Regions from separate parts of the Shigella dysenteriae genome, predicted to be linked through region 4. Evidence: predicted binding sites of a transcription regulator. Region 4 holds the regulator's gene; each other region holds the start of a gene.
The links. Region 4 encodes Fur, which represses iron uptake genes when iron is present. Its sites were predicted from a motif close to ATAATAATGAGAACNACTATCAA; they were not measured.
Positions count from the first base shown of each region.

Region 1: a site for Fur is predicted at 3,775-3,797, ahead of sodA (superoxide dismutase [Mn]). Genes of this name have one in related genera too.
Region 2: a site for Fur is predicted at 3,931-3,953, ahead of bfd (bacterioferritin-associated ferredoxin). Genes of this name have one in related genera too.
Region 3: a site for Fur is predicted at 3,065-3,087, ahead of exbB (tol-pal system-associated acyl-CoA thioesterase). Genes of this name have one in related genera too.

Region 1 is NZ_CP055055.1:5,064,199-5,069,925, reverse strand. Features, by position in the region: gene cpxA (envelope stress sensor histidine kinase CpxA) at 1-910, shown strand, start outside; gene yiiM (6-hydroxyaminopurine reductase) at 1,016-1,690, opposite strand; gene kdgT (2-keto-3-deoxygluconate transporter) at 1,839-2,822, opposite strand; gene sodA (superoxide dismutase [Mn]) at 3,082-3,702, opposite strand; gene rhaT (L-rhamnose/proton symporter RhaT) at 3,987-5,021, shown strand; gene rhaR (HTH-type transcriptional activator RhaR) at 5,018-5,727, opposite strand, start outside.
Region 2 is NZ_CP055055.1:4,352,249-4,357,975, reverse strand. Features, by position in the region: gene rpsG (30S ribosomal protein S7) at 1-339, shown strand, start outside; gene fusA (elongation factor G) at 436-2,550, shown strand; gene tuf (elongation factor Tu) at 2,621-3,805, shown strand; gene bfd (bacterioferritin-associated ferredoxin) at 3,988-4,182, shown strand; gene bfr (bacterioferritin) at 4,255-4,731, shown strand; gene HUZ68_RS20865 (prepilin peptidase) at 4,728-5,195, opposite strand; gene rpsJ (30S ribosomal protein S10) at 5,574-5,727, shown strand, end outside.
Region 3 is NZ_CP055055.1:4,000,553-4,006,279, forward strand. Features, by position in the region: gene HUZ68_RS19070 (TIGR00645 family protein) at 1-490, opposite strand, end outside; gene yghA (NADP(+)-dependent aldehyde reductase) at 681-1,565, shown strand; gene exbD (TonB system transport protein ExbD) at 1,837-2,262, opposite strand; gene exbB (tol-pal system-associated acyl-CoA thioesterase) at 2,269-3,003, opposite strand; gene metC (cystathionine beta-lyase) at 3,255-4,442, shown strand; gene yghB (DedA family general envelope maintenance protein YghB) at 4,582-5,241, shown strand; gene yqhC (DNA-binding transcriptional regulator YqhC) at 5,281-5,727, opposite strand, start outside.
Region 4 is NZ_CP055055.1:1,453,503-1,459,229, reverse strand. Features, by position in the region: gene seqA (replication initiation negative regulator SeqA) at 1-424, opposite strand, end outside; gene ybfF (esterase) at 609-1,373, shown strand; gene ybfE (LexA regulated protein) at 1,513-1,806, shown strand; gene fldA (flavodoxin FldA) at 1,946-2,476, shown strand; gene uof (fur leader peptide) at 2,686-2,772, shown strand; gene fur (ferric iron uptake transcriptional regulator) at 2,765-3,211, shown strand; gene HUZ68_RS06800 (ChiQ/YbfN family lipoprotein) at 3,295-3,621, opposite strand; gene chiP (chitoporin ChiP) at 3,671-5,077, opposite strand; gene glnS (glutamine--tRNA ligase) at 5,657-5,727, opposite strand, start outside.

The DNA of each region.
Region 1 (5,727 bases), 1.5 Mb from region 4:
TTTCATTAACTTACTGTTTGACCGCCCGCTATTACTGCTGATTGTCACCATGTTGGTCAGTACGCCGCTGCTGTTGTGGTTGGCCTGGAGTCTGGCAAAACCGGCGCGTAAGCTGAAAAACGCTGCCGATGAAGTTGCCCAGGGAAACTTACGCCAGCACCCGGAACTGGAAGCGGGGCCACAGGAATTCCTTGCCGCAGGTGCCAGTTTTAACCAGATGGTCACCGCGCTGGAGCGCATGATGACCTCTCAGCAGCGTCTGCTTTCTGATATCTCTCACGAGCTGCGCACCCCGCTGACGCGTCTGCAACTGGGTACGGCGTTACTGCGCCGTCGTAGTGGTGAAAGCAAGGAACTGGAGCGTATTGAAACCGAAGCGCAACGTCTGGACAGCATGATTAACGACCTGTTGGTGATGTCACGTAATCAGCAAAAAAACGCGCTGGTTAGCGAGACCATCAAAGCCAATCAGTTGTGGAGTGAAGTGCTGGATAACGCGGCGTTCGAAGCCGAGCAAATGGGCAAGTCGTTGACAGTTAACTTCCCGCCTGGGCCGTGGCCGCTGTACGGCAACCCGAACGCCCTGGAGAGTGCGCTGGAAAACATTGTTCGTAATGCCCTGCGTTATTCCCATACGAAGATTGAAGTTGGCTTTGCGGTAGATAAAGACGGTATCACCATTACGGTGGACGACGATGGTCCTGGCGTTAGCCCGGAAGATCGCGAACAGATTTTCCGTCCGTTCTATCGGACCGATGAAGCACGCGATCGTGAATCTGGCGGTACAGGTTTGGGGCTGGCGATTGTTGAAACCGCCATTCAGCAGCATCGTGGCTGGGTGAAAGCAGAAGACAGCCCGCTGGGCGGTTTACGGCTGGTGATTTGGTTGCCGCTGTATAAGCGGAGTTAAACTCCGCATTTGTAGGCAGGATAAGGCGTTTACGCCGCATCCGGCATTTGAGCAGGATGCCTGATGCGACGCTGATAGCGTCTTATCAGGCCTACACTCCGGGGGTTATTTTCCCCACAACCGGCGGGAAAAATCTTCGATCTTGCCGCTCAGTCGGCGCTTTTGCATCGTCCGCGTCCAGCTTTTCGATAACCCGGCGGCGGAGAGTAAACGGTGATACTGATCGTCATCAAACGGCATATGCCATGCGATGGCGGCAGCCTCCTGCACGGTCACATCGCTGACACGGGAAACCAGCTCCAGCGGTGCGTCCGCAGACACTTTCCCCGGCGCTATCACGCTATATAGCCAGCCCACTTTACCCGTGTTTTGCATCAACTGCGCTATATCGCTGATATCAAAATGGTAATTGAGTTTATAGCAAGGCGAGCGCGGCTGGCTGACCTGAATTAATGCCTCTCCCCAGCGGAAAATATCGCCCATATAAACATTACTTTCCGTCAGACCGTCGGTAGAGAGATTTTCACCAAACGCAGGCGCAACAAACAACTCTGCCTGTTCCGGAAATTCCCGCGCCCAGTAGAGATAGTGCTCACGAGGATAATGACACAGCGCTCTGTCTGGCCCGCCGTGAACCTTTTTCTCCGCCTGCTCGTCACCTTCCAGCCCCAGCTCCGTCAGCATCAACTCACCATCAACCTGGATTTTGGCAATTGCGCTGGGTTTGCCTTCGGGATAAGCCTGAATCTTGCCTGTATATACATCAACCGGATATCGCATCTGTTCCCTCTCCACGAGAAATTTCCCCATTAGACCATATTTATTTTATGTCAGGCGTGCTGTTTTCGCGGTAAGTATCCAGGCAGGAACTCAATAGCAAACCGGACGAACGTTAGTTCATCCGGCGGTGGGGATTAAGGAAGCAGGTTTATTTCACCGTACCTAAAATTTCGATTTTCGCCGCTCTGGCTTTGACTTTACGTGACCAGATAGAGGTAAGAATTGGCACCAGAATCGAAGTCACAATGACTGCCGTCGCTACCAGCGAAGTTGCTGCCGGAGCCATCGGTTTAAACGCAGGCACCATTTCTGCAATCAGCACAGGTGTCGCTACCGCGGCCCCTGCGGAACTGGAAGCGGCAATTCCGGCAGTGCCATCGCCACCGCCAATCAATTTATCGGCGATAATCAACGGAATACCGGTCACGATAATTACTGCCACACCCAACAGGATCCCCAGCAAACCTGTCTGGGCAATTACAGTCAAATCAATGGTATTGCCTAGTGCGAAGGCAAAGAATGGAATCAGCGTCTGCACCGCTTTGCTGAAAAATTCTCGTAATTCAGGGTCAAGGTTCCCAAGGGCAAAGCCCACCAGGAACGGTAATACTGCGCCGACGAAAACATGCGGTTCAAACGAGGCAATCCCGGCAGTGCCCAGAATAATCATCGTCATGAGCGGCCCGGACTCCAACGACATCAACACAAATGCCCCAGCTTCTTCTTTTGTGCCGTACTGCTGCATGATGGAAGCGTAAAGTCCGCCGTTGGTCATATCCATCGCCGCCACCAGCGCCAGCGTTGAAAGTCCGGCAAAGAATCCAACTTCAACACCATGTTCCGGAATAATACGCGAGGCAATTGCCGCAACCACCCACGCGACGGCAATTTTAGTTACCACCAGCGTACCGGATTTACGCAGTACCGTTCCCGTCGCGCTTAATTTTATTGACGCCCCCATGCAAAAAAACCACACCGCCAGAATGGGCACCGTACCGGTAATCATCCCGTTGGTGAATGATCCAAAATATTTCCCCGCCCCCGGCGAGAAGGTGTGGCACAGTGCGCCAAGGAATAGCGGGACGAGCATCATCCCCCCCGGGATTTTCTCAATCGAGCGTTTTATCTGCATTTCCATCACCTGTCGGCATATTTTTAAGGGCTGATGCGTAATTCCTCAATGGAGCATCAGTGTTGATGGAAACGAAGATAGACATTCATTTAATCAATAAAAGTGATCAAAACCACATCAATTGAAACGCTGTTTTATTTTTATCGGATCATTGTTTTTATTTTGAAATTGATCACAAAAAAACCACCGCCATTGGCGATGGTTCATTTTTTAAGCTGATATGCGGCGTAAACGCCTCATTGCAGCAGACGGCAAATGATTATTTTTTCGCCGCGAAACGTGCCGCTGCTTCGTCCCAGTTCACCACGTTCCAGAACTCTTTTATGTAGTCCGGACGGCGGTTCTGGAATTTCAGGTAGTAAGCATGTTCCCACACATCCAGGCCCAGAATCGGGAAGCCGGAAGCGCCAGAAATAGCTTCACCCATCAGCGGGGAGTCCTGGTTAGCAGTAGAAACCACCGCCAGTTTATCGCCTTTCAGCACCAGCCATGCCCAGCCGGAACCAAAGCGGGAAGCTGCCGCTTTCTCAAATTCTGCTTTGAAGTTATCTACGGAACCGAAATCACGTTCGATAGCCGCTTTCAGGTCACCCTGCAGGGTGGTGCCTTTTTTCAGACCTTTCCAGAACAGGCTGTGGTTAGCGTGACCGCCAGCGTTGTTACGCAGTACGGTTTTCTTGTCTGCTGGCAGCTGGTCCAGTTTGGTGATCAGCTCTTCAACCGGCAGGTTGGCAAATTCTGGCAGGCTTTCCAGCGCCGCGTTGGCGTTGTTGACGTAGGTCTGATGGTGTTTGGTGTGGTGGATTTCCATGGTCTGCTTATCGAAGTGCGGTTCCAGGGCATCGTAAGCATACGGCAGGGATGGCAGGGTATAGCTCATATTCATCTCCAGTATTGTCGGGCGGCCGATTGTTAATGCCGCGTAAGCAGTTGGTTCATTATAGTTAATTAAATGATATTGAAAATGATTATCAATGCCGTACTTTTCGTAAGGGTATGGTTTTGCAGGAAAATGCCCGAGATGTGAAGCAAATCACCCACTTAATGCCGTGATTGCCAGTAAATCGACAACGGCGGCAACAGGCGAAAGGTTAATCGACAGCACGATTTTTACACTCATCTCGTCGGAGATGTGACGCGACGAAAAATGATGAGGATAAGAAGATGAGTAACGCGATTACGATGGGGATATTTTGGCATTTGATCGGCGCGGCCAGTGCAGCCTGTTTTTACGCTCCGTTCAAAAAAGTAAAAAAATGGTCATGGGAAACCATGTGGTCAGTCGGTGGGATTGTTTCGTGGATTATTCTGCCGTGGGCCATCAGCGCCCTGTTACTACCGAATTTCTGGGCGTATTACAGCTCGTTTAGTCTCTCTACGCTGCTGCCTGTTTTTCTGTTCGGCGCTATGTGGGGGATCGGTAATATCAACTACGGCCTGACCATGCGTTATCTCGGCATGTCGATGGGAATTGGCATCGCCATTGGCATTACGTTGATTGTCGGTACGCTGATGACGCCAATTATCAACGGCAATTTCGATGTGCTGATTAACACCGAAGGCGGACGCATGACGTTGCTCGGCGTTCTGGTGGCGCTGATTGGCGTAGGGATTGTAACTCGAGCCGGGCAGTTGAAAGAGCGCAAGATGGGCATTAAAGCCGAAGAGTTCAATCTGAAAAAAGGGCTGGTGCTAGCGGTGATGTGCGGCATTTTCTCTGCCGGGATGTCCTTTGCGATGAACGCCGCAAAACCGATGCATGAAGCCGCTGCCGCACTTGGCGTCGATCCACTGTATGTCGCTCTGCCAAGCTATGTTGTCATCATGGGCGGCGGCGCGATCATCAACCTCGGTTTCTGTTTTATTCGTCTGGCAAAAGTGAAGGATTTGTCGCTAAAAGCCGACTTCTCGCTGGCAAAACCGCTGATCATTCACAATGTGTTACTCTCGGCACTGGGCGGGTTGATGTGGTATCTGCAATTCTTTTTCTATGCCTGGGGCCACGCCCGCATTCCGGCGCAATATGACTACATCAGTTGGATGCTGCATATGAGCTTCTATGTATTGTGCGGCGGTATCGTCGGGCTGGTGCTGAAAGAGTGGAACAATGCAGGACGCCGTCCGGTAACGGTGTTGAGCCTCGGTTGTGTGGTGATTATTGTCGCCGCTAACATCGTCGGCATCGGCATGGCGAATTAATCTTTCTGCGAATTGAGATGACGCCACTGGCTGGGCGTCATCCCGGTTTCCCGGGTAAACACCACCGAAAAATAGTTACTATCTTCAAAGCCACATTCGGTCGAAATATCACTGATTAACAGGCGGCTATGCTGGAGAAGATATTGCGCATGACACACTCTGACCTGCCGCAGATATTGATTGATGGTCATTCCAGTCTGCTGGCGAAATTGCTGACGCAAAACGCGCTCACTGCACGATGCCTCATCACAAAATTTATCCAGCGCAAAGGGACTTTTCAGGCTGGCCGCCAGCCGGGTAATCAGCTTATCCAGCAACGTTTCGCTGGATGTTGGCGGCAACGAATCACTGGTGTAACGATGGCGATTCAGCAACATCACCAACTGCCCGAACAGCAACTCTGCCATTTCGTTAGCAAACGGCACATGCTGGCTACTTTCATGCTCAAGCTGACCGATAACCTGCCGCGCCTGTGCCATCCCCATGCTACCTAAGCGCCAGTGTGGTTGCCCTGCGCTGGCGCTAAATCCCGGAATCGCCCCCTGCCAGTCAAGATTCAGCTTCAGCCGCTCCGGGCAATAAATAATATTCTGCAAAACCAGATCGTTAACGGAAGCGTAGGAGTGTTTATCGTCAGCATGAATGTAAAAGAGATCGCCACGGGTAATGCGATAAGGGCGATCGTTGAGTACATGCAGACCATTAC
Region 2 (5,727 bases), 2.2 Mb from region 4:
AGCGCGCTGGAGACCCTGGCTCAGCGCTCTGGTAAATCTGAACTGGAAGCATTCGAAGTAGCTCTCGAAAACGTGCGCCCGACTGTAGAAGTTAAGTCTCGCCGCGTTGGTGGTTCTACTTATCAGGTACCAGTTGAAGTCCGTCCGGTTCGTCGTAATGCTCTGGCAATGCGTTGGATCGTTGAAGCTGCTCGTAAACGCGGTGATAAATCCATGGCTCTGCGCCTGGCGAACGAACTTTCTGATGCTGCAGAAAACAAAGGTACTGCAGTTAAGAAACGTGAAGACGTTCACCGTATGGCCGAAGCCAACAAGGCGTTCGCACACTACCGTTGGTAATCCCTTCGGAGTTTTAGTCACCAGGCGGGCGCTTCCAGTAAGCAGCCCGCTTTGGGCTACTTAAATTGAACGCCTAAAAGATAAACGAGGAAACAAATGGCTCGTACAACACCCATCGCACGCTACCGTAACATCGGTATCAGTGCGCACATCGACGCCGGTAAAACCACTACTACCGAACGTATTCTGTTCTACACCGGTGTAAACCATAAAATCGGTGAAGTTCATGACGGCGCTGCAACCATGGACTGGATGGAGCAGGAGCAGGAACGTGGTATTACCATCACTTCCGCTGCGACTACTGCATTCTGGTCTGGTATGGCTAAGCAGTATGAGCCGCATCGCATCAACATCATCGACACCCCGGGGCACGTTGACTTCACAATCGAAGTAGAACGTTCCATGCGTGTGCTCGATGGTGCGGTAATGGTTTACTGCGCAGTTGGTGGTGTTCAGCCGCAGTCTGAAACCGTATGGCGTCAGGCAAACAAATATAAAGTTCCGCGCATTGCGTTCGTTAACAAAATGGACCGTATGGGTGCGAACTTCCTGAAAGTTGTTAACCAGATCAAAACCCGTCTGGGCGCGAACCCGGTTCCGCTGCAGCTGGCGATTGGTGCTGAAGAACATTTCACCGGTGTTGTTGACCTGGTGAAAATGAAAGCTATCAACTGGAACGACGCTGACCAGGGCGTAACCTTCGAATACGAAGATATCCCGGCAGACATGGTTGAACTGGCTAACGAATGGCACCAGAACCTGATCGAATCCGCAGCTGAAGCTTCTGAAGAGCTGATGGAAAAATACCTGGGTGGTGAAGAACTGACTGAAGCAGAAATCAAAGGTGCTCTGCGTCAGCGCGTTCTGAACAACGAAATCATCCTGGTAACCTGTGGTTCTGCGTTCAAGAACAAAGGTGTTCAGGCGATGCTGGATGCGGTAATTGATTACCTGCCATCCCCGGTTGACGTACCTGCGATCAACGGTATCCTGGACGACGGTAAAGACACTCCGGCTGAACGTCACGCAAGTGATGACGAGCCGTTCTCTGCACTGGCGTTCAAAATCGCTACCGACCCGTTTGTTGGTAACCTGACCTTCTTCCGTGTTTACTCCGGTGTGGTTAACTCTGGTGATACCGTACTGAACTCCGTGAAAGCTGCACGTGAGCGTTTCGGTCGTATCGTTCAGATGCACGCTAACAAACGTGAAGAGATCAAAGAAGTTCGCGCGGGCGACATCGCTGCTGCTATCGGTCTGAAAGACGTAACCACTGGTGACACCCTGTGTGACCCGGATGCGCCGATCATTCTGGAACGTATGGAATTCCCTGAGCCGGTAATCTCCATCGCAGTTGAACCGAAAACCAAAGCTGACCAGGAAAAAATGGGTCTGGCTCTGGGCCGTCTGGCTAAAGAAGACCCGTCTTTCCGTGTATGGACTGACGAAGAATCTAACCAGACCATCATTGCGGGTATGGGCGAACTGCACCTCGACATCATCGTTGACCGTATGAAGCGTGAATTCAACGTTGAAGCGAACGTAGGTAAACCGCAGGTTGCTTACCGTGAAACTATCCGCCAGAAAGTTACCGATGTTGAAGGTAAACACGCGAAACAGTCTGGTGGTCGTGGTCAGTATGGTCATGTTGTTATCGACATGTACCCGCTGGAGCCGGGTTCAAACCCGAAAGGCTACGAGTTCATCAACGACATTAAAGGTGGTGTAATCCCTGGCGAATACATCCCGGCCGTTGATAAAGGTATCCAGGAACAGCTGAAAGCAGGTCCGCTGGCAGGCTACCCGGTAGTAGACATGGGTATTCGTCTGCACTTCGGTTCTTACCATGACGTTGACTCCTCTGAACTGGCGTTTAAACTGGCTGCTTCTATCGCCTTTAAAGAAGGCTTTAAGAAAGCGAAACCAGTTCTGCTTGAGCCGATCATGAAGGTTGAAGTAGAAACTCCGGAAGAGAACACCGGTGACGTTATCGGTGACTTGAGCCGTCGTCGTGGTATGCTCAAAGGTCAGGAATCTGAAGTTACTGGCGTTAAGATCCACGCTGAAGTACCGCTGTCTGAAATGTTCGGATACGCAACTCAGCTGCGTTCTCTGACCAAAGGTCGTGCATCATACACTATGGAATTCCTGAAGTATGATGAAGCGCCGAGTAACGTTGCTCAGGCCGTAATTGAAGCCCGTGGTAAATAAGCCTAAGGGTTAATACCAAAGTCCCGTGCTCTCTCCTGAAGGGGAGAGCACTATAGTAAGGAATATAGCCGTGTCTAAAGAAAAATTTGAACGTACAAAACCGCACGTTAACGTTGGTACTATCGGCCACGTTGACCACGGTAAAACTACTCTGACCGCTGCAATCACCACCGTACTGGCTAAAACCTACGGCGGTGCTGCTCGTGCATTCGACCAGATCGATAACGCGCCGGAAGAAAAAGCTCGTGGTATCACCATCAACACTTCTCACGTTGAATATGACACCCCGACCCGTCACTACGCACACGTAGACTGCCCGGGGCACGCCGACTATGTTAAAAACATGATCACCGGTGCTGCTCAGATGGACGGCGCGATCCTGGTAGTTGCTGCGACTGACGGCCCGATGCCGCAGACTCGTGAGCACATCCTGCTGGGTCGTCAGGTAGGCGTTCCGTACATCATCGTGTTCCTGAACAAATGCGACATGGTTGATGACGAAGAGCTGCTGGAACTGGTTGAAATGGAAGTTCGTGAACTTCTGTCTCAGTACGACTTCCCGGGCGACGACACTCCGATCGTTCGTGGTTCTGCTCTGAAAGCGCTGGAAGGCGACGCAGAGTGGGAAGCGAAAATCCTGGAACTGGCTGGCTTCCTGGATTCTTATATCCCGGAACCAGAGCGTGCGATTGACAAGCCGTTCCTGCTGCCGATCGAAGACGTATTCTCCATCTCCGGTCGTGGTACCGTTGTTACCGGTCGTGTAGAACGCGGTATCATCAAAGTTGGTGAAGAAGTTGAAATCGTTGGTATCAAAGAGACTCAGAAGTCTACCTGTACTGGCGTTGAAATGTTCCGCAAACTGCTGGACGAAGGCCGTGCTGGTGAGAACGTAGGTGTTCTGCTGCGTGGTATCAAACGTGAAGAAATCGAACGTGGTCAGGTACTGGCTAAGCCGGGCACCATCAAGCCGCACACCAAGTTCGAATCTGAAGTGTACATTCTGTCCAAAGATGAAGGCGGCCGTCATACTCCGTTCTTCAAAGGCTACCGTCCGCAGTTCTACTTCCGTACTACTGACGTGACTGGTACCATCGAACTGCCGGAAGGCGTAGAGATGGTAATGCCGGGCGACAACATCAAAATGGTTGTTACCCTGATCCACCCGATCGCGATGGACGACGGTCTGCGTTTCGCAATCCGTGAAGGCGGCCGTACCGTTGGCGCGGGCGTTGTAGCTAAAGTTCTGGGCTAATTACACGTTAATTAGTTTTGAATTGAAAAGGGCGCTTCGGCGCCCTTTTTGCTGCCCGTAATTTGAGCTCGAAATATTTAGTCGTAATTTTGCTCGCTGAACTATGGAGCAAATAAAACTGTGCTATTGTAATCATAACTATTCTCATTTACACTTTGCGCAGAATTTGAACGGGAGCAATCATGTACGTTTGTTTGTGTAATGGTGTAAGTGACAAAAAAATTCGCCAGGCAGTCCGTCAGTTTCATCCGCAATCTTTCCAACAATTGCGTAAGTTTATTCCTGTGGGAAATCAATGTGGTAAGTGCATTCGCGCCGCGCGCGAAGTGATGCAGGACGAGTTGATGCAGATGCCAGAATTTAAAGAGATTGCCTGAAGCCCACGCTTATTTTTTGACATCCCGCTAGCCCCATCTACGCTCTAATAGTGGAAGCGGAGGGACTATAAAATGAAAGGTGATGTTAAAATCATAAATTATCTCAATAAACTATTGGGAAATGAGCTTGTCGCAATCAATCAGTATTTTCTCCATGCCCGGATGTTTAAAAACTGGGGACTGATGCGTCTTAATGACGTCGAATACCATGAATCCATCGATGAGATGAAACACGCTGATAAATATATCGAGCGTATTTTGTTTTTAGAAGGAATCCCCAACTTACAGGATTTAGGTAAGCTAGGGATCGGTGAAGATGTCGAAGAGATGCTGCAATCCGACCTGCGATTAGAGCTGGAAGGTGCGAAGGATCTGCGTGAGGCTATCGCGTATGCCGACAGCGTTCATGACTATGTTAGCCGCGATATGATGATCGAGATCCTTGCCGATGAAGAAGGTCATATTGACTGGCTCGAAACAGAGTTAGATCTCATTGGCAAAATTGGCCTGCAAAATTACCTGCAATCACAAATTAAAGTTAAAGATTAACGGCCTATCAGCAAACTATCCCAGCCTATAACGAAACCCGCAGCCGCCAGAAATGGCCCAAAAGGCAGCGGGTTTTTTAATGATTCTTTTCCTCTCATGAGCAGACCAATAACTACGGCTCCGCAAGCGAATGAGGCAGCAAGGAAAACCAGTCGTGGTAAGAAGGCCCATGAATGCCAGGCGCCAAGGGCGGCGAGAAACTTCACATCACCATAGCCTAATCCTTCTTTATGGCGCAGTATGCGATACCCCCAGTAAATGACAGCGAATGTGCCGTAACCAATAATTGCCCCCCATAACGCATCGGCTAAACCATCAGGATGACAAACTTGATAGAACAAAAGACCTGACCAGAGTAACGGGCACGTAAATCTGTCAGGTAACAAGCCATGCTTTGCATCCCAGAAAAAAAGTAGGGCTGATAAACAAGCGTACAAAATTAGAAAGGGAAGGGTAGTGTCCATAAAACATCCTCTGTAATTGGAGTATCACCATCGAATAACTCCGGATGCTCAGCAACAGAGAGAGCGCTGATTTGTTAACCTGATTCCGGTGAAAAACGCTATCTTCACAACCTTACAAATTTCGTGGAATGCAGCTCGCAATCTGCGCGTTGCGATTAATTTCTACCCGATGCTTGCGTCAGGCTCAGATTTGCGTATAATGCGCGGGCTTGTCGTAGTTGACAGCAGGTTCAATCTGAACCTCAGTTAGCCGAATTTGGCTACCTAACAATGCTCCCAATCGGGGAGCTACGTAAGAACGGTTACACTCTCCCATCAATCGTAATGGGTCTGAGGAGTAATCATTTTCGTTTATAAAATAATTGGAGCTCTGGTCTCATGCAGAACCAAAGAATCCGTATCCGCCTGAAAGCGTTTGATCATCGTCTGATCGATCAAGCAACCGCGGAAATCGTCGAGACTGCCAAGCGCACTGGTGCGCAGGTCCGTGGTCCGATCCCGCTGCCGACACGCAAAGAGCGCTTCACTGTTC
Region 3 (5,727 bases), 2.5 Mb from region 4:
GATTATGACGAGTTAGTCGGTCAAGATAGCCCATCACAAATGCAGAGAGCACAAACGTCAGATGGATAATGACGTACCACATCAGTTTGTTATCCGGGACATTTTTCGCATCCATAAAGACGCGCAGTAAGTGAATGGAAGAAATTGCCACAATCGACGCTGCTACTTTGTTTTTCAGCGACGTTGCGTCCATTTTCCCCAGCCAGTTCAGCTTCTCTTTGTTCTCGGAGATATCGAGTTGTGAGACGAAATTCTCATAACCGGAAAACATCACCATCACCAGCAAACCGCCAACCAGCGTCATATCCACCAGCGACAGCAACACGAGGATCAAATCTGATTCCGCCATCGAGAAGATATTCGGCAGTACGTGAATAATCTCCTGGAAGAACTTCAGCGCCAGGGCAACTAACGCCAGCGAAAGGCCAAAGTACACGGGGGCAAGCAGCCAGCGAGAAGCATACATTGCATTTTCAAGAAAACGTTCCATACATTCCTGTCGTGTAGTTAAAACGGGCAACAGTATATCGCAATTGAGTAAACAGCACGCAACAGCAAATCAACATATCCGTTAAACCTTTGTCGCATAATTCTGAGGGTTAGGGATCTTCCTGGTTCCCTTATCAACGCATCGAGAGCGTCTACCCTTAAAGGACGTTGAACCTGAAGGGAGAAAAACGATGTCTCATTTAAAAGACCCGACCACGCAGTATTACACTGGTGAATATCCCAAACAGAAACAACCGACGCCAGGCATCCAGGCGAAGATGACACCGGTACCTGATTGCGGCGAGAAAACCTATGTTGGTAGCGGTCGCCTGAAAGATCGTAAAGCCCTGGTGACAGGGGGCGATTCCGGAATCGGTCGCGCTGCCGCCATCGCTTACGCGCGTGAAGGGGCTGACGTGGCGATCAGTTATCTTCCCGTGGAAGAAGAAGACGCTCAGGATGTGAAAAAGATCATTGAAGAATGCGGACGCAAAGCCGTTCTGCTGCCAGGCGATTTAAGCGATGAGAAATTTGCCCGTTCGCTGGTTCACGAAGCGCATAAGGCCTTAGGTGGGCTGGATATTATGGCGCTGGTCGCCGGGAAACAGGTTGCCATTCCTGATATTGCAGACCTCACCAGCGAACAGTTTCAAAAGACCTTTGCCATTAACGTTTTCGCACTGTTCTGGCTAACCCAGGAAGCGATACCCCTGCTACCGAAAGGTGCAAGTATCATCACCACTTCGTCAATCCAGGCATACCAGCCAAGCCCGCATTTACTGGACTATGCGGCTACGAAGGCGGCGATTCTGAACTACAGCCGAGGCCTGGCAAAACAAGTCGCGGAGAAAGGTATTCGGGTGAATATTGTCGCGCCAGGCCCGATCTGGACAGCACTGCAAATTTCCGGCGGACAAACGCAGGATAAGATCCCGCAGTTTGGTCAGCAAACGCCGATGAAACGTGCGGGGCAACCGGCGGAACTGGCCCCTGTATATGTTTATCTGGCAAGTCAGGAGTCGAGCTACGTCACCGCAGAAGTGCACGGCGTGTGCGGCGGCGAGCATTTAGGTTAAAAAAAAGCCCGGTTGTGAAAAGCAACCGGGCATCATTGTGAATTCACTCTTACCTGATGTGGCGAAAACGCCTTATCCGCCTACAAACGCATGAAGATTCAACATGTTGCAATAGATTTTGTAGGCCTGATAAGCGTAGCGCATCAGGCATTGAGCACCTAATGCCGGATGCGGCGTGAACGCCTTATCCGGCCTACAAACGCACGAAGATTCAACATGTTGCAATAGATTTTGTAGGCCTGATGAGCGTAGCGCATCAGGCAATTCTACTTTACTTCGCTTTGGCGGTTTCTTCGCCGACCAGACCTATCTTCAGGTAACCCGCCTGATGCAGCGTATCCATTACCTTCATCAACGTCTCGTAATCGACGGTTTTATCCGCTCGGAAGAAGATGGTGGTGTCTTTCTTACCTTCGGTTAACGCATTCAACGCCGTAATCATTGTTTCATCGGTGACCGGATCGTTACCGATAAACATCGAGTTGTCTGCCTTCACCGACAGATAAACCGGTTTTTCTGGGCGCGGCTGCGGTGTGCTGGTAGAAGCAGGCAAGTTCACCTTCACATCTACCGTCGCTAACGGTGCCGCCACCATAAAGATAATCAGCAGAACCAACATCACGTCGATAAACGGCGTCACGTTGATATCATGCATTTCGCCGTTATCGTCGAGGTTTTCGTTAAGATGCATTGCCATCGGACATTATCCTGCGCGTAATTTTTGTGCGACACGAACCGGATGCGCAGCGGCGCTGGCTTCCAGATCCAGGTCACGGCTTTGCAGCAATAATACCTGCGCTGCAACATCACCCAGCATCGCTTTAAAGCCGCCAATCTGACGCGCGAATACGTTATAGATAACGACCGCCGGAATCGCTGCCACCAGACCGATTGCCGTTGCTAACAGAGCTTCTGCGATACCCGGCGCAACGACTGCCAGGTTAGTAGTCTGCGTTTGCGCGATACCAATAAAGCTGTTCATGATGCCCCAGACCGTACCAAACAGCCCAACGAACGGCGAAATCGCGCCGATGGTTGCCAGATAGCCGTTACCGCGGCCCATTTGACGACCTACTGCGGCGACCCGACGCTCCAGACGAAAGCTGGTACGTTCTTTAATACCTTCGTTATCGTCGCTGCCTTCTGACAGTTCCAGCTCATTCTGCGCTTCATTGAGCAAATGCAGGCTTAAGCTTTTGCTACCAAAATCAGCGGCGATATCGTTGGCCTGGTTTAAGGAACGCGCTTCAGCCAGCAGTTGCTGCTCGCGCTTAAGGCGACGCTTCTGATTGAAGAACTCTACGCTCTTACTGAAGAAGATTGCCCAGGTGACTACGGAGGCCAAAATAAGCCCAATCATCACGCACTTAACGACAATATCGGCGTGCTGATACATACCCCAGACGGAAAGGTCCGTCTGCATTAAATTATTACCCACTGTGTATCTCCAGGACGCAAGTCACAAAATCTGCGCATAATAATATCAAAACGACGTCGAATTGATAGTCGTTCTCATTACTATTTGCATACTGCCGTACCTTTGCTTTCTTTTCCTTGCGTTTACGCAGTAAAAAAGTCACCAGCACGCCATTTGCGAAAATTTTCTGCTTTATGCCAATTCTTCAGGATGCGCCCGCGAATATTCATGCTAGTTTAGACATCCAGACGTATAAAAACAGGAATCCCGACATGGCGGACAAAAAGCTTGATACTCAACTGGTGAATGCAGGACGCAGCAAAAAATACACTCTCGGCGCGGTAAATAGCGTGATTCAGCGCGCTTCTTCGCTGGTATTTGAGAGTATGGAAGCCAAAAAGCACGCGACGCGCAATCGCGCCAATGGCGAGTTGTTCTATGGACGGCGCGGAACGTTAACCCATTTTTCCTTACAACAAGCGATGTGTGAACTGGAAGGTGGCGCAGGCTGCGCGCTATTTCCCTGCGGGGCGGCAGCGGTTGCTAATTCGATTCTTGCTTTTGTCGAACAGGGCGATCATGTGTTGATGACCAACACCGCCTATGAACCGAGTCAGGATTTCTGTAGCAAAATCCTCAGCAAACTGGGCGTAACGACATCATGGTTTGATCCGCTGATTGGTGCCGATATCGTTAAGCATCTGCAGCCAAACACTAAAATCGTATTTCTGGAATCGCCGGGTTCCATCACTATGGAAGTCCACGACGTTCCGGCGATTGTTGCCGCCGTGCGCAGTGTGGTGCCGGATGCCATCATTATGATCGACAACACCTGGGCAGCCGGTGTGCTGTTTAAGGCGCTGGATTTTGGCATCGATGTTTCTATTCAGGCCGCCACCAAATATCTGGTTGGGCATTCAGATGCGATGATTGGCACTGCGGTGTGCAATGCCCGTTGCTGGGAGCAGCTACGGGAAAATGCCTATCTGATGGGCCAGATGGTCGATGCCGATACCGCCTATATAACCAGCCGTGGCCTGCGCACATTAGGTGTGCGTTTGCGTCAACATCATGAAAGCAGTCTGAAAGTGGCTGAATGGCTGGCAGAACATCCGCAAGTTGCGCGAGTTAACCACCCTGCCCTGCCTGGCAGTAAAGGACACGAATTCTGGAAACGAGACTTTACAGGCAGCAGCGGGCTATTTTCCTTTGTGCTTAAGAAAAAACTCAATGATGAAGAGCTGGCGAACTATCTGGATAACTTCAGTTTATTCAGCATGGCCTACTCGTGGGGCGGGTATGAATCGTTGATCCTGGCAAATCAACCAGAACATATCGCCGCCATTCGCCCACAAGGCGAGATCGATTTTAGCGGGACCTTGATTCGCCTGCATATTGGTCTGGAAGATGTCGACGATCTGATTGCCGATCTGGACGCCGGTTTTGCGCGGATTGTATAACATTGCCACTTTTGGACAATTTTGCAGACATTTTATTGTGAAAAGTCTTAAATTGTTGCGTCCGGGATCAAGGCGTCCCGGACGATTCAGGAGTACAATAGGCAGATAAAGGCTTAAACGCTGTTCCACAGGAAAGTCCATGGCTGTTATTCAAGATATCATCGCTGCGCTCTGGCAACACGACTTTGCCGCGCTGGCGGATCCTCATATTGTTAGCGTTGTTTACTTTGTCATGTTTGCCACGCTGTTTTTAGAAAACGGCCTGCTGCCCGCCTCATTTTTGCCAGGCGACAGCTTGTTGATATTGGCTGGCGCATTGATTGCCCAGGGGGTTATGGATTTTCTGCCTACGATTGCGATTCTGACCGCCGCAGCAAGTCTGGGCTGCTGGCTAAGTTATATTCAGGGGCGCTGGTTAGGGAATACCAAAACGGTGAAAGGCTGGCTGGCACAGCTTCCTGCTAAATATCATCAGCGCGCCACCTGCATGTTTGACCGCCACGGTCTGCTGGCGCTGCTGGCTGGACGTTTTCTTGCATTTGTCCGTACGCTGCTGCCAACCATGGCGGGAATTTCCGGTCTGCCAAACCGCCGTTTCCAGTTTTTCAACTGGTTAAGCGGATTGCTGTGGGTCAGCGTGGTAACCAGTTTCGGCTATGCCTTAAGTATGATTCCGTTCGTTAAACGCCATGAAGATCAGGTAATGACGTTCCTGATGATCCTGCCAATTGCCTTGTTAACCGCTGGCTTGTTAGGCACGCTGTTTGTGGTGATTAAAAAAAAATACTGTAACGCCTGACGATTTTCCCTGTTCCCGGTTGCTGTACCGGGAACGTATTTAATTCCCCTGCATCGCCCGCATTCTTGCCGCATCTTCCCCCGGCGTCACACCGAAGTAACGTTTAAACTCACGGCTAAATTGCGATGCGCTTTCATAGCCGACGCGCATCGCTGCTGCGCTGGCCTTCATGCCGTCATGGATGATCATCATCCGCGCCTTATGCAGACGGTAATTCTTCAAATACTGCAACGGCGAGGTGCTGGTGACAGACTTAAAATTATGGTGGAACGCCGATACGCTCATATTGGCTTCTGCCGCCAGTTGCTCGACGCTCAGGTTTTCGGTGTATTTATTCTCAATCCGTTTCAGCACGCGGCTAATCAGACTGAAGTGAGTCTGGCGACTGACCAGCGCCAGTAACGCGCCGCCGCAAGGTCCGGTTAGCACGTAGTACAGAATTTCGCGGATGATCTGTTTGCCGAGAATACGCGCATCCAGTGGTCG
Region 4 (5,727 bases):
CTGGCACATGTTTCGGCTTGGTCTGATTACCATTTTTCAGCAGCGTTTGTTCATCTGCCGCAAAGTAAACGCGCGTACGACCGTGCAACGATTCCGTTGCTTCGGCAAACGCCTGGGCGTCAAGAGAATATAGTGTAGACAACAGCAGCATAAAGCGATTGACCGCTCGCTTTTGCTCTGCGTATTCATCCGAAAGCAGAAGTTCACGCATTGCGCGAACCTTGTCTTTAATCGTTTTGACCGGCTTCGCTTCGACGATAGCAGGTGACGCAACGCGAACCTCTTTCGTCACCGGAGCAGCAGGCTGTGATGCGGCGGAAAATTTCAACATACGCCGTAAAATGTCGGATGCGCTCTCGCCGATATGCTTAGTGTGGCTGGCAATATAGCTGTAGAGTTCATCATCAACTTCAATCGTTTTCATCTTAATCCAGTGCAGTGTCTTAGCTGAATACAAGTCGCCAGGAGTATATGAATAAATCCCGGCAGCGGATAGCGTCAAGCCTGGCTTGCAGAAAAACTCGGAATAAACCTTATTTGTTGCAGCCCTGTGGCACAATGGTCAACATAATACCCTAACCCGACAACGCGAAAAAAAGAACTTTGCCATGAAATTGAATATCCGCGCGCAAACTGCACAAAACCAGCACAATAATTCTCCCATCGTTCTTGTCCATGGTCTGTTTGGCAGCCTCGACAACCTTGGCGTACTGGCTCGCGATCTGGTAAACGATCACAATATCATCCAGGTTGATATGCGTAACCACGGTCTTTCACCGAGAGATCCGGTAATGAATTACCCGGCGATGGCGCAGGATCTTGTTGATACTCTGGATGCACAGCAGATCGACAAAGCAACATTTATCGGTCACTCCATGGGCGGTAAAGCGGTAATGGCACTTACTGCACTGGCTCCCGATCGCATCGATAAACTGGTGGCGATTGACATCGCGCCGGTCGACTATCACGTTCGCCGGCATGATGAGATTTTCGCGGCCATCAACGCGGTCAGTGAATCGGACGCACAAACTCGCCAGCAAGCAGCAGCAATAATGCGCCAGCATCTTAATGAAGAAGGGGTGATTCAGTTTCTGTTGAAATCTTTTGTTGACGGGGAGTGGCGCTTTAACGTGCCGGTATTGTGGGATCAGTATCCGCATATTGTGGGTTGGGAGAAAATCCCGGCATGGGATCACCCTGCCCTGTTTATCCCTGGTGGTAATTCTCCGTATGTTAGCGAGCAGTACCGTGATGATTTACTGGCACAATTTCCACAGGCACGGGCGCATGTGATTGCAGGCGCGGGTCACTGGGTCCATGCTGAAAAACCGGATGCGGTATTACGCGCTATCCGTCGCTATCTCAATGATTAACGCAACTGATTAAAAACCCAGCGTCCGCGTCGCTTTCCGCGCGTGGGCGTTGGCGTGACTCATCGCGCTGATGTATTATGGCGCGCTATCCATCCGGGCAGAGGCCTGGCTGATTGTTTCCCCCGAAGTCACCAAGATCATGGCCAAAGAACAAACGGACCGTACGACATTAGATCTGTTCGCGCACGAGCGTCGACCGGGACGACCGAAAACTAATCCGCTTTCGCGCGATGAACAGCTGCGTATTAATAAACGCAACCAACTAAAACGCGACAAAGTACGTGGCCTTAAGCGTGTCGAACTGAAGCTGAACGCGGAAGCTGTCGAGGCGCTGAACGAGCTGGCGGAATCGCGCAATATGAGCCGTAGCGAACTGATCGAAGAGATGTTAATGCAGCAACTGGCGGCGCTGCGTAGTCAGGGCATCGTTTAAATTTCCACTTTCATGTAGCACAGTGTGCAGTCCTGCTCGTTTGCTGATTCCGCAAGACTGCCTGTTCTGCTATGATTGCCTTTATCCGTGGGCAATTTTCCACCCCCATTTCAATAAGTTTCAAGAGGTTATTTCACTCATGGCTATCACTGGCATCTTTTTCGGCAGCGACACCGGTAATACCGAAAATATCGCAAAAATGATTCAAAAACAGCTTGGTAAAGACGTTGCCGATGTCCATGACATTGCAAAAAGCAGCAAAGAAGATCTGGAAGCTTATGACATTCTGCTGCTGGGCATCCCAACCTGGTATTACGGCGAAGCGCAGTGTGACTGGGATGACTTCTTCCCGACTCTCGAAGAGATTGATTTCAATGGCAAACTGGTTGCGCTGTTTGGTTGTGGTGACCAGGAAGATTACGCCGAATATTTCTGCGACGCATTGGGCACCATCCGCGACATCATTGAACCGCGCGGTGCAACCATCGTTGGTCACTGGCCAACTGCGGGCTATCATTTCGAAGCATCAAAAGGTCTGGCAGATGACGACCACTTTGTCGGTCTGGCTATCGACGAAGACCGTCAGCCGGAACTGACCGCTGAACGTGTAGAAAAATGGGTTAAACAGATTTCTGAAGAGTTGCATCTCGACGAAATTCTCAATGCCTGATGTGATGCGGCGTAGACTCATGTCTACGCCGTATTAATAGATAATGCCAATCAAAATAATTGCTACAAATTTGTAACTTTTGCTGTTGTACCTGTACAATGTCCCGGTGTTCAAGTGGCCTTGCCGTTGTAAATGTAAGCTGTGCCACGTTTTTATTAACAATATTTGCCAGGGACTTGTGGTTTTCATTTAGGCGTGGCAATTCTATAATGATACGCATTATCTCAAGAGCAAATTCTGTCACTTCTTCTAATGAAGTGAACCGCTTAGTAACAGGACAGATTCCGCATGACTGATAACAATACCGCCCTAAAGAAAGCTGGCCTGAAAGTAACGCTTCCTCGTTTAAAAATCCTGGAAGTCCTTCAGGAGCCGGACAACCATCACGTCAGTGCGGAAGATTTATACAAACGTCTGATCGATATGGGTGAAGAAATTGGTCTGGCTACGGTATATCGCGTACTGAACCAGTTTGACGACGCTGGTATCGTCACCCGCCACAATTTTGAAGGCGGTAAATCCGTATTTGAACTGACACAGCAACATCACCACGATCACCTGATCTGCCTCGACTGCGGCAAGGTTATCGAATTTAGTGATGATTCCATCGAAGCGCGTCAGCGTGAAATTGCCGCAAAACATGGCATTCGCCTGACTAACCACAGTCTCTATCTTTACGGTCACTGTGCCGAAGGCGATTGCCGCGAAGATGAGCACGCGCACGAAGGCAAATAAGCCAGTCTGAACGAGAAAAGCCAACCTGTAGGTTGGCTTTTTTATGCAAGGGAAATAAGAAAAGCGAGAGTTACAGCTCTCACTTATTTGTTATTACTGCGAATTTCCTGCCAGACCTTATCACAATCGGCTTTCACCGCCTGATCATTTCCGGTTTGCGTTGCACGCAGACACTGCTGATAATCCAGTACGCGTACACTTTCCTGGTCGGCAAACTGCTGATGTTGTTTCTCTTTCTTCAGCACGTTTAACACGCTCTGGCAGGCTTCAATTTTTTCTGGCGAACCTTGTGCGGTGTTGATACAGGCGCTGTATGCCTCTTTCAGACGGCTGTCTTCCTGTGGCGCGGTTGATTGCGCACAAGCCACCAGCCCCGATGCCATCATGGCGATGAGAATCAGTTTTTTCATAGCAAATTCCTCAAATGTGCGGCAGGCACAAAACCTGCCACGTCGGGCATCAGAAGATGGTGAATGGTGCGATTACCATAAATTTCACGTCACGCTCATCCTGGAAGATGTTGCCGTAACCACCGCCCCAGCTTGGGATGTCGGAGTGGTTGTCGTATTCGGTGAAGTGCAATTTGAACATCGTGCCCTTGGCGCGGCCATCCTGAATGGTGTAGACCGCATCCAGGCTGTATGTAGATTCTTCAATAGTCCGGTTCTTGTCGTAGTACGCATCCGGATTGCTCTGCCAGGTCGCAGGTTTTGCATCCCATGCGTAAACGTAGGAAGCGCCGATGGCGAAGCCTGGAAGATTCCAGTTTTTCAGGTCATACATCGCACCGAAGAAGACCGCTTTTTCCCCGTTAGCGTTGAAGTCGGAACGGTTATCCCACCAGATATCCAGGCGGCCGTTGGAGGAAGCGTAGGTTGGAGTCATACGTTGCAGGAAGTATCCCTGCTGACCTTCAGCCTTAACCCAGGTGCCTTCGAGGCGCAAATCCACTACGTCAGCCGCCCGGTAACCAAAGGTCAACGCTTGCAGCCAGGCGGTGTCGTCATAAAGATCGTTGACGCTGCGATCGTCAACTTTATCGCGCGTACCGTAGAACTGGTAGCTGGTGGTTAACGGGCTACCGGCGATATCAAATTTGTAGCTGGCTTTGGCAAAGTATTGATCGATATACCCTTCCGCCTGACCAAATGCCGCTTCCAGTACGAAGTTATTTTTGAAGTCGTATTTCGCACCAAGGGAGTGCAGATAATCAACTTTGGTGGTTTTATCGTTCTGATAAAACTCATCCATTTCCAGATGCCACGGTGCTTTGTATTCGTTGGTCCACATGTAGGAGAAACTCAACGCACCAGCATCGCCGTAATCAAAATTCGCTCCGGCTTCCGCACCCTGATAAGTACCCGGCATAAAGCTCCAGTGAGGCGCTAACAGCGTCTGACCGGTTGGCTGAATATAACCTGCCCTCGCCCAAACCGGACCGTATTTAAATTTGGCCGCAGCTTTATACAGGCTTATACCGCTTTTGTCGCCGGACCAGTCTTCGTCATAGGCTTTATTACTTTTTGAAAACGCGATTTCGTTCGGGTGAGAGCTGTCGCCGTTTTCCGCCATTTCAATCGCCGTAAACGCAGCAATATCAAGGCCGAACATATCAGCAGCATAACCGGACTGAAAATCGAGGTTGGCATTCCAGGTGGAGTGAGAAAGGTTGGTTTTGTATTTGTCGCCGTCGGTAACATCTTTACGGTCGCGTTCACGCTGCCAGTAATAGATACCGCCGGTTAAGGTTGAATCCTCGATGAATCCTTCGGCGCGAGCCTCCGGCATTGCCATAAAGCCCGACATTGCTGTAACACCGGCGATAGCCAGCGCCAGCGTACTACGTTTGCCACTAAACGTACGCATGGGTTAATCCTCTTTGACGTATAAATTGCTGCACCAAAGGTGAACAGCGAAAAAAAATAAAAATTAAAAAAGTAGCGTTGAGAAAAGTCTCGCTGACTACAGGAACAGACTATTTTTCGCGACGCGAATTATCAATCTCTTTCTGTAACCAGAATGTAAGAACATGAGCAACCGCACATATTTTGATGATTTTTGTTACAAGGCTTAAGTTTGCGGTTGAAAGGCTTGCAGAAGAATAAAAGCGTGAAATTCCAGCAAGATGAAAGCGGTTACATTTTATTTAATTATGTTTTGTTATTTTAAATTTATTTTATGGATAAATTGCGAAGCGGAATTAATTCGCGAAGAAAAGCAGAAAAAACGCCGCTGAACGCGGCGTTTTGGATTGTTTGCATATTTCTTGCCGGATGCGGCGTGAACGCCTTATCCGGCCTACAAAAGCACGCAAACTCAATATATTGCAGAGATCATGTAGGCCTGATAAGCGTAGCGCATCAGGCAATTTAGCGTTTGAAACTGTTTGTCTGTTCCTTGCCGGATGCGACGTAAACGCCCCATCCGGCATAGCGAAACTTAAAATTACTCGCCAACTTTCGCCCAGGTATCACGCAGCCCAACGGTGCGGTTAAATACCGGTTTTTCGGCAGTGG